Regions from separate parts of the Marinomonas sp. TI.3.20 genome, predicted to be linked through region 4. Evidence: predicted binding sites of a transcription regulator. Region 4 holds the regulator's gene; each other region holds the start of a gene.

The links. Region 4 encodes PhoB, which activates phosphate uptake and scavenging genes when phosphate is short. Its sites were predicted from a motif close to TGTCATANNNNTGTCANA; they were not measured.
Region 1: the regulator PhoB is predicted to act here: its motif matches at 1,749-1,766, upstream of V6259_RS13440 (phosphatase PAP2 family protein).
Region 2: the regulator PhoB is predicted to act here: its motif matches at 1,734-1,751, upstream of pstS (phosphate ABC transporter substrate-binding protein PstS).
Region 3: the regulator PhoB is predicted to act here: its motif matches at 1,622-1,639, upstream of ugpB (sn-glycerol-3-phosphate ABC transporter substrate-binding protein UgpB).

Annotation. Positions count from the first base shown of each region.
Region 1 covers NZ_JBAKAS010000013.1:61,586-64,760, reverse strand. Annotated here, with positions in the region: gene V6259_RS13445 (MJ1255/VC2487 family glycosyltransferase) at 81-1,169, opposite strand; gene V6259_RS13440 (phosphatase PAP2 family protein) at 1,166-1,681, opposite strand; gene V6259_RS13435 (phospholipase A) at 1,848-2,915, opposite strand; gene V6259_RS13430 (5-carboxymethyl-2-hydroxymuconate Delta-isomerase) at 2,966-3,175, opposite strand, start outside.
Region 2 covers NZ_JBAKAS010000013.1:101,420-104,594, forward strand. Annotated here, with positions in the region: gene pstC (phosphate ABC transporter permease subunit PstC) at 1-533, opposite strand, end outside; gene pstS (phosphate ABC transporter substrate-binding protein PstS) at 538-1,581, opposite strand; gene V6259_RS13630 (malate synthase G) at 2,119-3,175, shown strand, end outside.
Region 3 covers NZ_JBAKAS010000001.1:403,581-406,755, forward strand. Annotated here, with positions in the region: gene V6259_RS01865 (ATP-binding protein) at 1-1,187, shown strand, start outside; gene V6259_RS01870 (Hpt domain-containing protein) at 1,207-1,542, shown strand; gene ugpB (sn-glycerol-3-phosphate ABC transporter substrate-binding protein UgpB) at 1,696-2,997, shown strand; gene ugpA (sn-glycerol-3-phosphate ABC transporter permease UgpA) at 3,075-3,175, shown strand, end outside.
Region 4 covers NZ_JBAKAS010000001.1:106,236-109,410, reverse strand. Annotated here, with positions in the region: gene phoR (phosphate regulon sensor histidine kinase PhoR) at 1-920, opposite strand, end outside; gene phoB (phosphate regulon transcriptional regulator PhoB) at 925-1,620, opposite strand; gene ubiA (4-hydroxybenzoate octaprenyltransferase) at 1,705-2,559, opposite strand; gene V6259_RS00485 (chorismate--pyruvate lyase family protein) at 2,556-3,113, opposite strand; gene V6259_RS00480 (HDOD domain-containing protein) at 3,122-3,175, opposite strand, start outside.

The DNA.
Region 1 (3,175 bases), on a different contig from region 4:
TCAAAGGGACTTCTTACTATGTTATGTCGTCTTTTGTTCGAACTAAGCAGGTTCAAATACACCTGAAATAATCAGATTGGCTATACGGCGAAGTGACCTGTTGTTATTTGAGTATCAGATGGAAAGGTAAAATCAATTCCTGCACTGTTTGGCGTTTGAGCCCATAAATCAGCACATAGGTCCTCTATCGTGATGTTATTATCCGCTTGCAGCCAAGCCACTACAGCACGAGCAACATTAGGATAAGAGACTTGTACCACTCGACTGCTATCCAACCAGTACTGAATAACCTGTGAATTAAGATGTTCACTGGTATGGGCCAGCCCTAACGCATCCAATGCAATCATATTAGAGAGTTGCTCAATTTGTCCCTGCATGGGTTTCGCTAGAATTCGGCGACCTAATTGCAACGCCTCTGAATTCAATTCAAACCCAGCGTTACACAACACAGATTCACACTCATTAAGATTTTTTTGAAATTCATTCAGGCTAAAAGGAAACACTTCTACATTTCCGTAAACCCCAGGATCAATGTCTTTGCAATGCAAACGAAAATCATAATTTGGCACCTCTTCTAGCCATTCCATCACCTCTTCACTGTTTTCAAAAGGCAAATAGACCAACACAGACTTATCATCTGGATTCGTTTTTTTCTCATGAGAATGGATGATCGGCGGTAAAATAGGATAACCAAAATGATGCCAATGAGCCCCTAATCGAGTTGTTGCTGGAGCAAAGTTAGACAAAATCCATTGCGATAAACGCTTCCCAGTATAACGAGGAATATTATGACTAAAAGCATACTGATGCCCAAAGCCAAGACAAGGTGTTCCCTGTCGTTTAGCAGCCCATGCTACTACAGGCTCAAAGTCGGTAATCACCAAATCATAACCGCGCGTATTTAGCTCACGAACATCCTTAAACAAGGTGAAGAGATTCGCTTTTCTGCAAGTGGATATAAGATCCAATTGTCCATTTTTAGAGACAAAACTCAGCCCTTTAAAAACACGGTAATCCCCAAAGATTTCCATATCAAAATAGTCAGATTTTGAACGACCTGAAAAAACAAAATCAACCTCAATGCCAGCTAACTTAAATTCTGCCGCCATCGAACGTGCACGTGAAATATGACCATTTCCCGTCCCTTGAACACCGTAAAGTATTTTCATACTAAAACCCCAATCATTAATGCCGCACAACCAGAGCCAAGCAAGGCGCCCATCACGGTATCCGTAGGAAAATGCACGCCGAGAAAAATACGCGACAAGCCAACTTGTGCAGCCCAAATATAAAGATAAAGCCCAAAATCAGGAAACGCTTCATTCAAACAATAAGCGATAAAAAAAGCCCCTGAAGTGTGCCCAGAAGGAAATGAAAACTGGTCAGATGGCACAATAAAGCTTTTAAAGTTATCCAGAGCCTCTTCTGGGCGATTACGCTTAAAACCTCGCTTTAAAATAAGATATGCACAGCGCTCAAGAATAAAACCCAACACGATGGCGTAAGCCAAGGTCTCGAACCCAAAGACCCATAATGAAAACGCGATCAGAACATAAAGCGGCCCATCAGCACTAAAAGAAATCGCTCGACTTACTCTTGCCATGGCAATGCGATGTTTACGTGCCATACACCAATAAAAAGCATGTACATCGACAGCGTGTATATTTTGAAGAATATTCATTTCACCACCTTTCTGGTTGAACATGCTTTCAACATAAGGTAGTCAAATGTCATTTAGACTGCAGTTACATGACAACTTTATGACGATGAAAAAACGCCCTGCTAATCAGCAAGGCGTTAAAGTTGTTTTGTAGAAACTCATTTACCAATAAATTGGTGGTGAGAAGTTAAAACCAGTTAGTAAGCATAATGCCGACACCCAGTGTTTGAGACGACTGATCGTAGCCAAGAAGGGACTGACCATAGCCATTAAAGTACTGAACATAACCTCTCGATTTTCCCCACAGAGGAAAAGTAAAGCCAACCTCTACCGCCCCTTTATTCTCAGAAGAGCGAAGGTTATTACGCAGCATTACATCAATACTGTAATCATCAATGGCATGAAATACTCTAAATTCGCCATAACCAAAATATTTTTCTATATTCGGATTATCGTCTTCGTCCTTACTTTCAGGAATACGGTACCAAGGCTTTATCGAATAAGCCGTATTCCCATCTTCAAACGTAAAATCAACATAGAGACGATTCCAAGAGCGCGATAAGGGATCAGACTGACCATTAGATTGATGGTCAAAACCATAACTGATATTGCTAGGCTTTATATTCAAAAAACCACTTTTTGGCTGAGTAACAATGAAAACTTCAGGCTCATAGTTAGTATCGCGAAAAGGAGCCGAGATCGCGCCATTATAGGCTTGCCAATAGGATTGCTGTGTATAGGCAAACCACAAGCTCGTATTCCTACCAACAATGTTATACGCAACAGGAAATTTAAAGCTAAGTTGAAACTTAAATTCCACTTTATCTAGGTCCTCATTGTTCGCTTTATCACCTAAAAAAGCGCTTTCATTCGGATGAGGATTAAATGTTATCGGTAAAAAATAATTAGGTCGATGTGGTGTCAAAACAAAAGGGTTGTTGGACGTGGAAATTTCTCGTGACGCGCGTTGCTGTAAAAGTCCATCCGCTTCTTGCGCCCGTTTGGAAGTCGGCTCAGGCACTTTAGGTTCTTCAGGCGTATAGCTCTCAGTATTATTAACATTCTCGGTATTATTAACATCCTGAGAACCACCCTGATCGTCTGTCGTCATACTTGAAGACATCTTGGTGCCATCATTGTTTAACATAGTACGATCATCTACTGATGCGGCACTGTCGTTAGATGGCACACTTGTATCAACTTGAGCGTAAAGTATCACAGGAAAAAATAGCGCCCATAACAGCATAACTTTCATGATATATTTCCTTACCCTATAGCAACAGCCATTAAGCTAGTGCATCTTGATTAAGATAGAATGACTTTGCGGGCATAAGTATCGCGTTCCATTTCACAGACTTCAACCGTAAAGCTAACGTCCACTAAAGAAAACTGCGTTAGCGCTTCCAATACGAGATGAGAGAGTGCTCTTTTCTGCTCAACTGTCCTACCAGACAACATACGAATAGTGACATGAACAAACGCATCTTCCTTTCCTGCCGTCATAAAATTCTTATA
Region 2 (3,175 bases), on a different contig from region 4:
AGAAAAGGTACGTTTTCAAAGGCATTAATCACTGGTGCTTGCACATACTCTGCAAATACTGGAGCGAAGAAGAAAAGCCCCCACATACCATAAATAATACTCGGAATAGCAGCCAGTAATTCAATCGCAATGCCTAAAGGGTGACGTAACCATCTAGGTGCTAATTGAGTAATGTAAATGGCAATGGCAAATGCTAAAGGAACCGCTAAAACAATCGCAATACCAGAGGTAATCAGTGTGCCCGCAATGGCTGGTAGTGCGCCGAACTGCTCAGTGACTGGGTTCCAAGTTGATGTCCAAATAAAGGAAAGACCAAACTTGCTGATAGCAGGCCATGCACCCATTGTTAAAGAGACAAAGAAGCCGCCTAAGATAACAAGGATAAACATAGCAGAACAAATTGAAAGCCATTTGAATGTGCTGTTGAAGCCTTCGCCATTCATGAAGCGAGGAGACCGCTGGAATGATCCAGCGGCCTCTTCATGAGCTTTCGTTTTAGTATTGTCGACGAGAGTCATGTTGGGTTTAGTCATTAGCTTAAGAGCCCATGTATACGGATTTGCCGTCAGTCGTTTTCAGATCTTTTGCCCAAGCGTCATGGATAAGCGCTTTTACATTCGCTGGGAATGGAACATAGTGAAGATCTTCAGCGGCTTTGTCGCCATTTGTGTATGCCCAATCAAAGAACTTAAGTACGGCTTTGGTTGCTTTTGGATCTTCCACTTTCTTATGAAGAAGAATGAAGGTCGCAGCAGTCATCGGCCAACTTTTCGCACCAGGCTGGTTAGCCAAGATTAGGTAAAAGCCTTTAGCGTGTTTCCAGTCAGCACCAGCAGCGGCGGCTTGGAAAGTTTCCATCGTAGGCGATACAATATTGCCTTCTTTGTTTTTCATTTTTGAGTAAGTTAGGTTGTTTTGCAAAGCGTATGCATATTCAACATAACCAATTGAGTTTTTCAATTGAGATACGTAGTTAGCAACACCTTGGTTACCTTTACCGCCTGTACCAACTGGCCACTGAACGGAAGCATCAACACCTACATCTTTTTTCCATTCAGGAGAAATATCTGCTAAATAGTAAGTGAAGTTGAAGGTAGTACCAGAACCGTCTGCACGGTGAACAACCGAAATTTTGTTATCAGGTAAGTTAACGCTTGGGTTCAATGCTTTGATTTCTGCATCATTCCACTTAGTGATTTTACCTAGGAAGATATTAGCGATTGTCTTGCCATCAAGTACCAATTCGCCAGGTTTGATTCCTTTCACGTTAATGATTGGAACGATGCCGCCCATTACTGTAGGGAACTGCATCATGCCTTTTTCTTCAAGAACGCTTGCCTTTAACGGCTTATCAGAAGCACCGAAGTCAACGGTTTTTGCTGTGATTTGCTTGATACCGCCGCCAGAACCAATTGCTTGGTAGTTAAGCTGAGCGCCAGTTTCTTTGTTGTAAGATTGTGCCCACTTAGAATAAACAGGGTATGGGAATGTTGCACCAGCACCAGTGATGTGATCGGCAGCGAAAGCTGATGTTGCTGTGATTGCAGCGCAAACTGCCAAGCTTGCAAAAATGCGTTTCATGAGAGTGTATCCTTTTAATGTTCAGTGTGAATTATCATTCTTTAAACTGAGATTACGGACAATCTTTGCCGTTCATCTCTTCTCATTTTTATGTGCTAGACAATAAATGGTTTCTGATCACCGTTGTCTGGGGAGACATATTGAACAAACTTTGTGACAGTTTCGTTACTAAAGCTTAAATAGCCGTATTTTTTTAGTATTTTTATGCCTCTCTACCATGCTGTTTATTCGTTCTTATAAAGAGGTTTTAACTTAACCTGTTGATATTACTATATAATTTTTATTATATCTTTGTGTTCTGTATGAATTATTTTTATTACTGAATTGCGTAAAAAATGTCATATTCGTAATGGCTTAATCAGCTAGACGCTAAGCTAGGCTGAGTTTTTTGTCGTATATTAAGTCACTAATTTGATTTTCAATGATGAGAGAGCGGCAATATAAAGAGTAATTTTCTCTTGCCGTTACAAGTGTTTCAAAATGATATAAACTGATAAAAATAATTCATTTTTGTGCCGAAAGAATAAGGAAAGGGTCATGACAACACGAATCCAGCAAGGCGGTTTGTCGATAGCGGAAGGGCTATGGCGTTTGGTGAATGAAGAAATAGCACCGGGTACCGGTATTGACCCGACGGTCTTTTGGAATGGTTTCGAAGCAACCTTGCAGGACCTTGCTCCGAAAAACAAAGCGTTGCTGGCAAAACGAGATGTCTTACAAACTCAGATCGACGAATGGCATCTAGCGCACAAGGCGCAACCTCATGGCGCCAATGACTATAAAGCCTTTTTAAAAGAAATCGGCTATCTGTTGCCAGAAGGGCCTGCTTTTAAAATCACCACCCAGAATGTAGACGAAGAAATCGCTGAGCAAGCGGGGCCACAGCTGGTGGTACCGCTGAAAAATGCGCGCTTTGCCTTAAATGCCGCTAACGCTCGTTGGGGAAGTCTTTATGATGCCTTGTACGGCACGGATGCGATTCCAGAAGTCGACGGTGCGGAAAAAACCAGTAGTTATAATCCCATTCGTGGCGACAAGGTCATCGCTTTTGGTCGTCAGTTATTAGACCAAGCGGCACCCTTGGCTCATGGCTCTCATCGTGATGTAACGGCGTATCAAATAGACAATGCTGAACTGCTGGTGACTCTGGTATCTGGCGAACAAGTGGGCTTAGCAGAAGCGGAAAAATGTGTGGGCTTTAATAGCGCCGCGTTAACGCCAACGGCCATTCTATTAAAAAACAACGGCCTGCACATTGAGATTCAGATCGACGCGACGTCGCTTGTCGGCAAAACCGATAAAGCCGGTGTGAAGGATTTACTGGTTGAAGCGGCGATTACCACCATTATGGATTGTGAAGACTCCATCGCGGCGGTGGACGCAGAAGACAAAATTGAAGTGTATCGAAATTGGCTTGGCCTGATGAACGGCTCTTTGCAGGATCAGTTTGAAAAAGGTGGCCATACGGTGACCCGGGTTATGAACCCAGATCGCACCTATCTCACGCCCTCTGGCGGGTCATTGACCTTGCCGGCTCGCAGCTTGTTATTTATTCGCAACGTTGGTCATTTAATGACGAACTCGGCGATTATTG
Region 3 (3,175 bases), 300 kb from region 4:
CTGTTGTGTTGATTGGTGATCGCTTAAGGTTGAAGCAAGTTCTTGTGAATTTATTAGGTAATGCGATCAAGTTCACGAAAGAAGGAGAGGTGAATTTGTATGTTGAGCTTCGCCCTTCAAAGGAAGGCCAGAAAACACTGCATGTACGAATTGATGACACAGGTATCGGCATTTCAGAATCTCAACAAGCGCGTTTATTTCTGCGTTTTAAGCAAGCAGATAATTCTACAACACGACAGTATGGCGGTACCGGATTGGGGCTGGCGATCAGTAAAGAAATGATCGAATTAATGGGTGGAGAAATAGGATTTTCTGCTCAAAAAGAGAACGGTGCTTCTTTTTGGTTTAATGTTTCTCTTGAGTGTGAGAAAGAGGCGCTGAGCGGACCTCGCTATGATGTGTCGGTTGCTGTGGTTTACTCTAATGACACTGGGCGACAATATGTTGGCCAATTATTGGCGCATTTTGGTGTTCAATATACCTTACATGACAAGCTTGGGTCATTGTTGACTATGCCCATAGATTCGCTGACTGGTATTTTAGTGGATAAGTTTGTTTTGGATGATTGTTCTGAGCAAGAAGTCGCTCAGTTAGAGCAGTTGTGCCGACAACATGACATTCGTTTTATTGTCTTAAAACCTTACTCAGACATAACTGAATATTCTGATGCAAGCTTCATTGCTAAGCCGGTATTTTACTCACGGTTAGAAGAGCAGTTAGCAAATATGACCTTGCCACCGCAGGAAGAGCCAACGATGACGGTCAATACCTCGTCATCAGAAGAGCCACAAAAGAGCATTGATAATATGGAAGCAAGAATTTTAGTGGTAGAAGATAACTTAACAAACCAAATTGTGGCACGTGGTTTATTAAACATGTTTGGTGTCGATGTGGATGTGGCTATGAATGGCCAAGAAGCCATTGAGAAGGCGCAGGCGGCGTCTTACGATCTAATCTTTATGGATTGCCAAATGCCGATAATGGATGGCTACGAGGCGACTCGTGCAATCAGGCAAATGCAGGAGGGAGCAACATCATCGAATGTGCCTATTGTTGCGCTCAGTGCGAATGCCATGAAGGGAGATAAGGATTTGTGTCTCGACGCGGGTATGAATGATCATTTAGCAAAACCAATTGCGAAAGATAAGCTGCAAAGTATGCTAGAAAAATGGTTACCAGAAGCGTAGCCGAACGAAGGGAAAAGGGATGCTGATTTTTGATGTGATCGATTATAGAAATCGTTTAGCCAATAATAAAATGCTCATGGATTTAGTCGCCAAGGAGTTTATTAAAGAAAGTGCTGGGCTGGTGCAGCAATTAATTGATTATGCCGCCATAGAAGATTGGGCCAAGGTTGCTCAGGTTGCTCATCGTATCAAGGGAGCAAGTGCTGAAGTCTCGGGTATTGCGATGAGTGCGAGTGCAAAAATCATCGAACAAGCCGCAAACAAAGAAGACATAACAGTTATTCAAGAGGCCGTTATGCAATTACGGTCAAATCATATCGCCTTGCAAGAATCGCTTTCATCTCAAGCGTTTTGACATCATTTAGGCCGCTGAAATTTAATTAATCTTCATTTTTGTACATTTTTGTACTTTTTTCTTTCATTTGAAACCAAATTATCATAAAAATGAAACATTGAGCCACTACAGTGCTTTCTCAACTACTAAAATAATCATATGAGGAACTCCAAAATGCGTAAATCAATGATCGCGACAGCCGTTTTAGGTATGTCTGTTGCTAGTACCAGTTTCGCCGCAACTCAAATTGAGTGGTGGCATGCCATGGGCGGTGCTAATGGTGAAAAGTTGAATGAAATTGTTAAAGAGTTTAACGACTCCCAAAGCAAATACGAAGTAGATCCTGTTTTCAAAGGGACCTATACCGAAACCATGACTTCTGCGATTGCTGCGTTTCGTGCGCACAAACAACCTGCCATCGTGCAAGTGTTTGAAGTGGGTACGGCAACAATGATGGCGGCGAAAGGCGCGATCTACCCAGTTTACGAACTCATGAAAGACACTAAAACAGGTTTTGATCCTAAAGCTTACTTAAGCTCTGTTACAGGGTATTACTCAGATGTGAAGGGCAACATGCTATCTATGCCCTTTAACAGCTCTACTCCAGTGCTCTACTACAACAAAGAGATGTTTAAAAAAGCAGGCATCAGTGCTCCACCAAAAACGTGGGAAGAAGTTGAGACTGTTTCTAAAAAATTATTAGCTAGTGGCGCGAAATGTGGTTTCACGACAGGTTGGCAATCTTGGGTACAACTTGAAAACTTAAGTGCTCGCCATAACGTACCATTCGCGTCAAATGACGATGGTTTCACCGGCCTAGACACTAAACTTTTGTTTAATGGCCCATTGCAAGTTATGCACATTACTAAAATGCGTGAATGGCAGAAGAGCGGTATTTTCAGCTACGGCGGTCGTCGCAGTGATTCCGCACCAAAATTCTATAGCCAGCAGTGTGGCATGTACACAGGCTCATCATCTGCTTATGGTGGTATGACTCGTAATGCCAAGTTTGATTTTGGTGTGTCATCTCTTCCTTATTGGGCAAGCGAAGTTAAACAACCAGATAACACCATTATCGGTGGTGCTTCTTTGTGGGTCTTGCAAGGCAAAGACAAAGCGCAATATAAAGCGGCTGCGGCTTTCCTTCAGTTCTTATCTACTCCGAAAATCCAAGCTGAATGGCATCAGTTCACGGGTTATCTACCAATCACACACGCTGCCTACGATCTAACTAAGAAAGAAGGCTTCTATCAATCTCATCCAGGAACAGAAGCGGCTGTTATTCAAATGACGGCAACGCAACCAACGGTAAACTCTCGTGGTCTACGTTTGGGTAATTTTGTTCAGATTCGTGATGTGATTAATGGCGCGTTAGAAAGTGTTTGGAGTGGTAAAGAAACACCTCAAGCGGCTTTAGATACTGCTGTGAAACGTGGTGATGTTCTGTTACGTAAGTTTGAAAAAGCGCATAACTAATTGCCTTTATTGTTGCTATCCCTATCTGCTGTGCAGGTAGGGATTTTTGATTTCTTGTTTTCTCTTCGAGTGACGTTATGTCTGTTTATTTTCCTCAAAAAAAGCTGCCCTACTTACTGGTGTTACCACAGTTAATTATTACGGCGATTTTCTTTCTTTGGCCAGCGGGTCAAGCGAT
Region 4 (3,175 bases):
GGTATGTCAAAACTTAGCTTATGTTGCTCTGTCAGTATAGGTGACGCCATTTTCTTAATCGCGGTAGTGAAATCCGTGACGGCGTACCATTTATCTTCTTCACCTTTTTCATTGCTCTCAAGACGAGATAGTAATAACAGGTCTTCGATTAAATGCTCCATTCGTACCGACTGCTCAGACATATTGGCAATGCCTTTTTGCATACTGGTTGGCAAATTGTCTTGAAACATTTCTAAGGTTTCTAGGTAGCCTTTAATAACGGTTAGCGGAGTTTTTAGTTCGTGAGAAGCATTGGCAACGAAGTCTTTACGCATTATTTCAAGTAAATGGAGACGAGTCACATCTCGAATAAAAATAAGGTGGTCATTTTTGTCATAGAGCGTTGTTTGGATTTCTAAATACACGCCTTCTTTAGCTGGCGACTTTATGATTAATGGTTCACCGAAGCGCTTTTGCGTGAAGTAGCGGAAAAAATCTGGATTTCTAACGATGTTCGTTATGGTCTGACCACGGTCAACAGGGCGCATTAAGCCAAAGAAGTGTGCCGCTGAGTTGTTCCACCATTCTAAATTACCTTCACTGTCAGCCATGATTACGCCTTCTTTTAGCGCGGCTGTTGAGTGTTCGATACGTGTTAGCGCTTGCTGCATGCGGCGCTTGGACTTGCGTTGTTTTTTCTGTAAGCGGTAAACCGCATCAAAAATATCGCCCCAAATACCAGACGCTTCTGGCGGCGGTGCTTTGCCAGAATAACGCAGCCAGTTATGGAATTGGTACAACTGATATAGCTGATGGTAGAGAGAACCCAGTAGGTATATGAGAACGACAAGAAGAGGGTGCTTAATAATAAAACCAATGACGATGCAAGCTGTTAACCCTAAGAGCCAGCGGATGACAGATTGTCGCCAAATAGTTTTCATAATATTAAGCCGTTCGTTTCGCAGAGAATCGGTAGCCCGTACCGCGTACGGTTTGAATTAACGAGTCGTGATCGGTGCCAATGGCTTTACGTAGGCGTCGAATATGAACATCGACCGTTCTTTCCTCTACGTAAACATTCCCTCCCCACACTTGATCAAGTAGCTGTGCTCTCGAATAAGCGCGCTCTTGGTGTGTCATTAGAAACTTTAGCAAACGATACTCCGTTGGCCCCATATCTAATGGTTTATTGCCAATGGTAACGCGTTGGCTAATAGGGTCTAGCATCAAACCGTCTATTTCAATAGGTTCATCCACACCTTGTGGTGTTGCACGACGCAATACGGCTTTTAAGCGAGCAACGAGTTCACGAGGTGAAAAAGGTTTGGTGATGTAATCATCTGCACCGACCTCAAGCCCTTGAATTTTATTGTCTTCTTCGCTCTTCGCCGTCAGCATAATAACGGGGATTTCCGCTGTCGTGCTGTCTTTCTTCAAACGACGTGTTAGCTCAATACCGCTACCACCAGGCATCATCCAATCACAAAGAATTAGATCTGGTCTATGGTCCACAATGATTTCGTGAGCTTGTTGGCTGTTTTCTGCTTCCATATATTCGTACCCTGCCATTTCTAGGGCAACCGCGATCATTTCACGGATGGAAGATTCATCATCAATTATTAATACTTTTTTACCAGTCACAGGATTCACCCTCGTTTCAGGAACGATTCCATTAAATCTGCTAAATGTGACAATTAGATTACACTGTCACATTTTTGCCATATTTTAAACTAAATAGTTAGCAGCTAAACCGATAAAGATGCAATAGCCGATACGGTTGTTATCTAGGAATGCATGGAAACAAGGTAGGCGTTCTCTGTTTTTTGCTTTTTTAAATTGCAGATAGAAGAGGCCAATAGCAACCAAGATAGACACAAAATAGGGCCACTGTAAGTGGGCAAGTGCGCCAATCCAAACCAGCAATGATAAGGTCAGTGCTTGTAAGCAAACAATGACGAGTAAGTCGTATTGAGCAAATAAGATTGCCGTAGATTTAACACCGATTTTTAGATCGTCTGGACGGTCTGTGATGGCGTAATAGGTATCGTATGCGATAGTCCACAGGCAGTTAGCTAGAAAGAGCATCCATAGTTGAGGATCGAGTAAATCGCCGCCTTGGGCACTGTAAGCCATAGGAATGGCCCAAGAAAACGCTAAACCAAGAAATAGCTGAGGAAGATTGGTATAGCGCTTCATAAATGGGTACAAAGCGGCTAAACCTAAGCCAACAAATGACAATAAAATAGTGCGTAAATCGGTACATAAGACAAGTAGGAAACTCAGTAGCACAAGAGCAAAGAATAGACCCAGAGCTTCTTTTTCTGTAACACGCCCAGAAGGCAGAGGGCGATTTTTTGTTCTCTCAACGTGACCATCAATTTTGCGATCGGCATAGTCATTAATAACGCAGCCAGCTGAGCGCATACTGAAAACACCCAAGACAAAAATAACAACAAGATGCCATTGCGGCCAGCCATCCGCCGCAAGCCAAAGAGCCCACAGTGTTGGCCACATTAAAAGCAAAGAGCCAATAGGACGGTTAAAGCGAGTGAGGTCAGCGTAGTCGTTTAATTTTGTCATAGTGATCCAAGAAGAGACTTAAAGTCGAGAATAGTATCAAAGAAAGCTTCATTGACTAATATACCAGGCCCATATTGTAAAAAAACAGAGCGTCTAGCCCAGACTTTTTTATGAATGCCGGGAAACAAGTTAGCAGGTAAATTGGCGATTTCTATTGTGCTACGAGACAGGCCAGGGTGGCGAAACAGATAGCCGCCTAGGGGTTTTTCTTTTAGCTGGCTGACTCTTCGCCAATGCCCTTTAAGAGATTGTGCGGGAATAATTGAGCGCCCATAGATAACCACTACACCATTAAACTTGAGGAGGACGGTACGAATACGCACTGCGTGACGCGGAGCCAATCCTAGCTTTCTTCTTTCTCTTTGGGTTGGCTTCCCCCAGCCGTCTTCTAAGACCACAACGCTTAATTCACCAGCTTGCTGTAACTTCTTGGTGATAGACGCTGGTGTGGAAAGCCATGGCCACAACCCGGTCGGAATTTTAGCTTTGCTTACCCTATGAATAGGGTGCCAGCGGTAATCTAATTTTTGTGCAATGGCGTGGTCAATATGCATTATAAAAGCTAGTGATTTTTACTGTTGATTAAAGCGACCATTTTATACAGCTCCGCAGACGA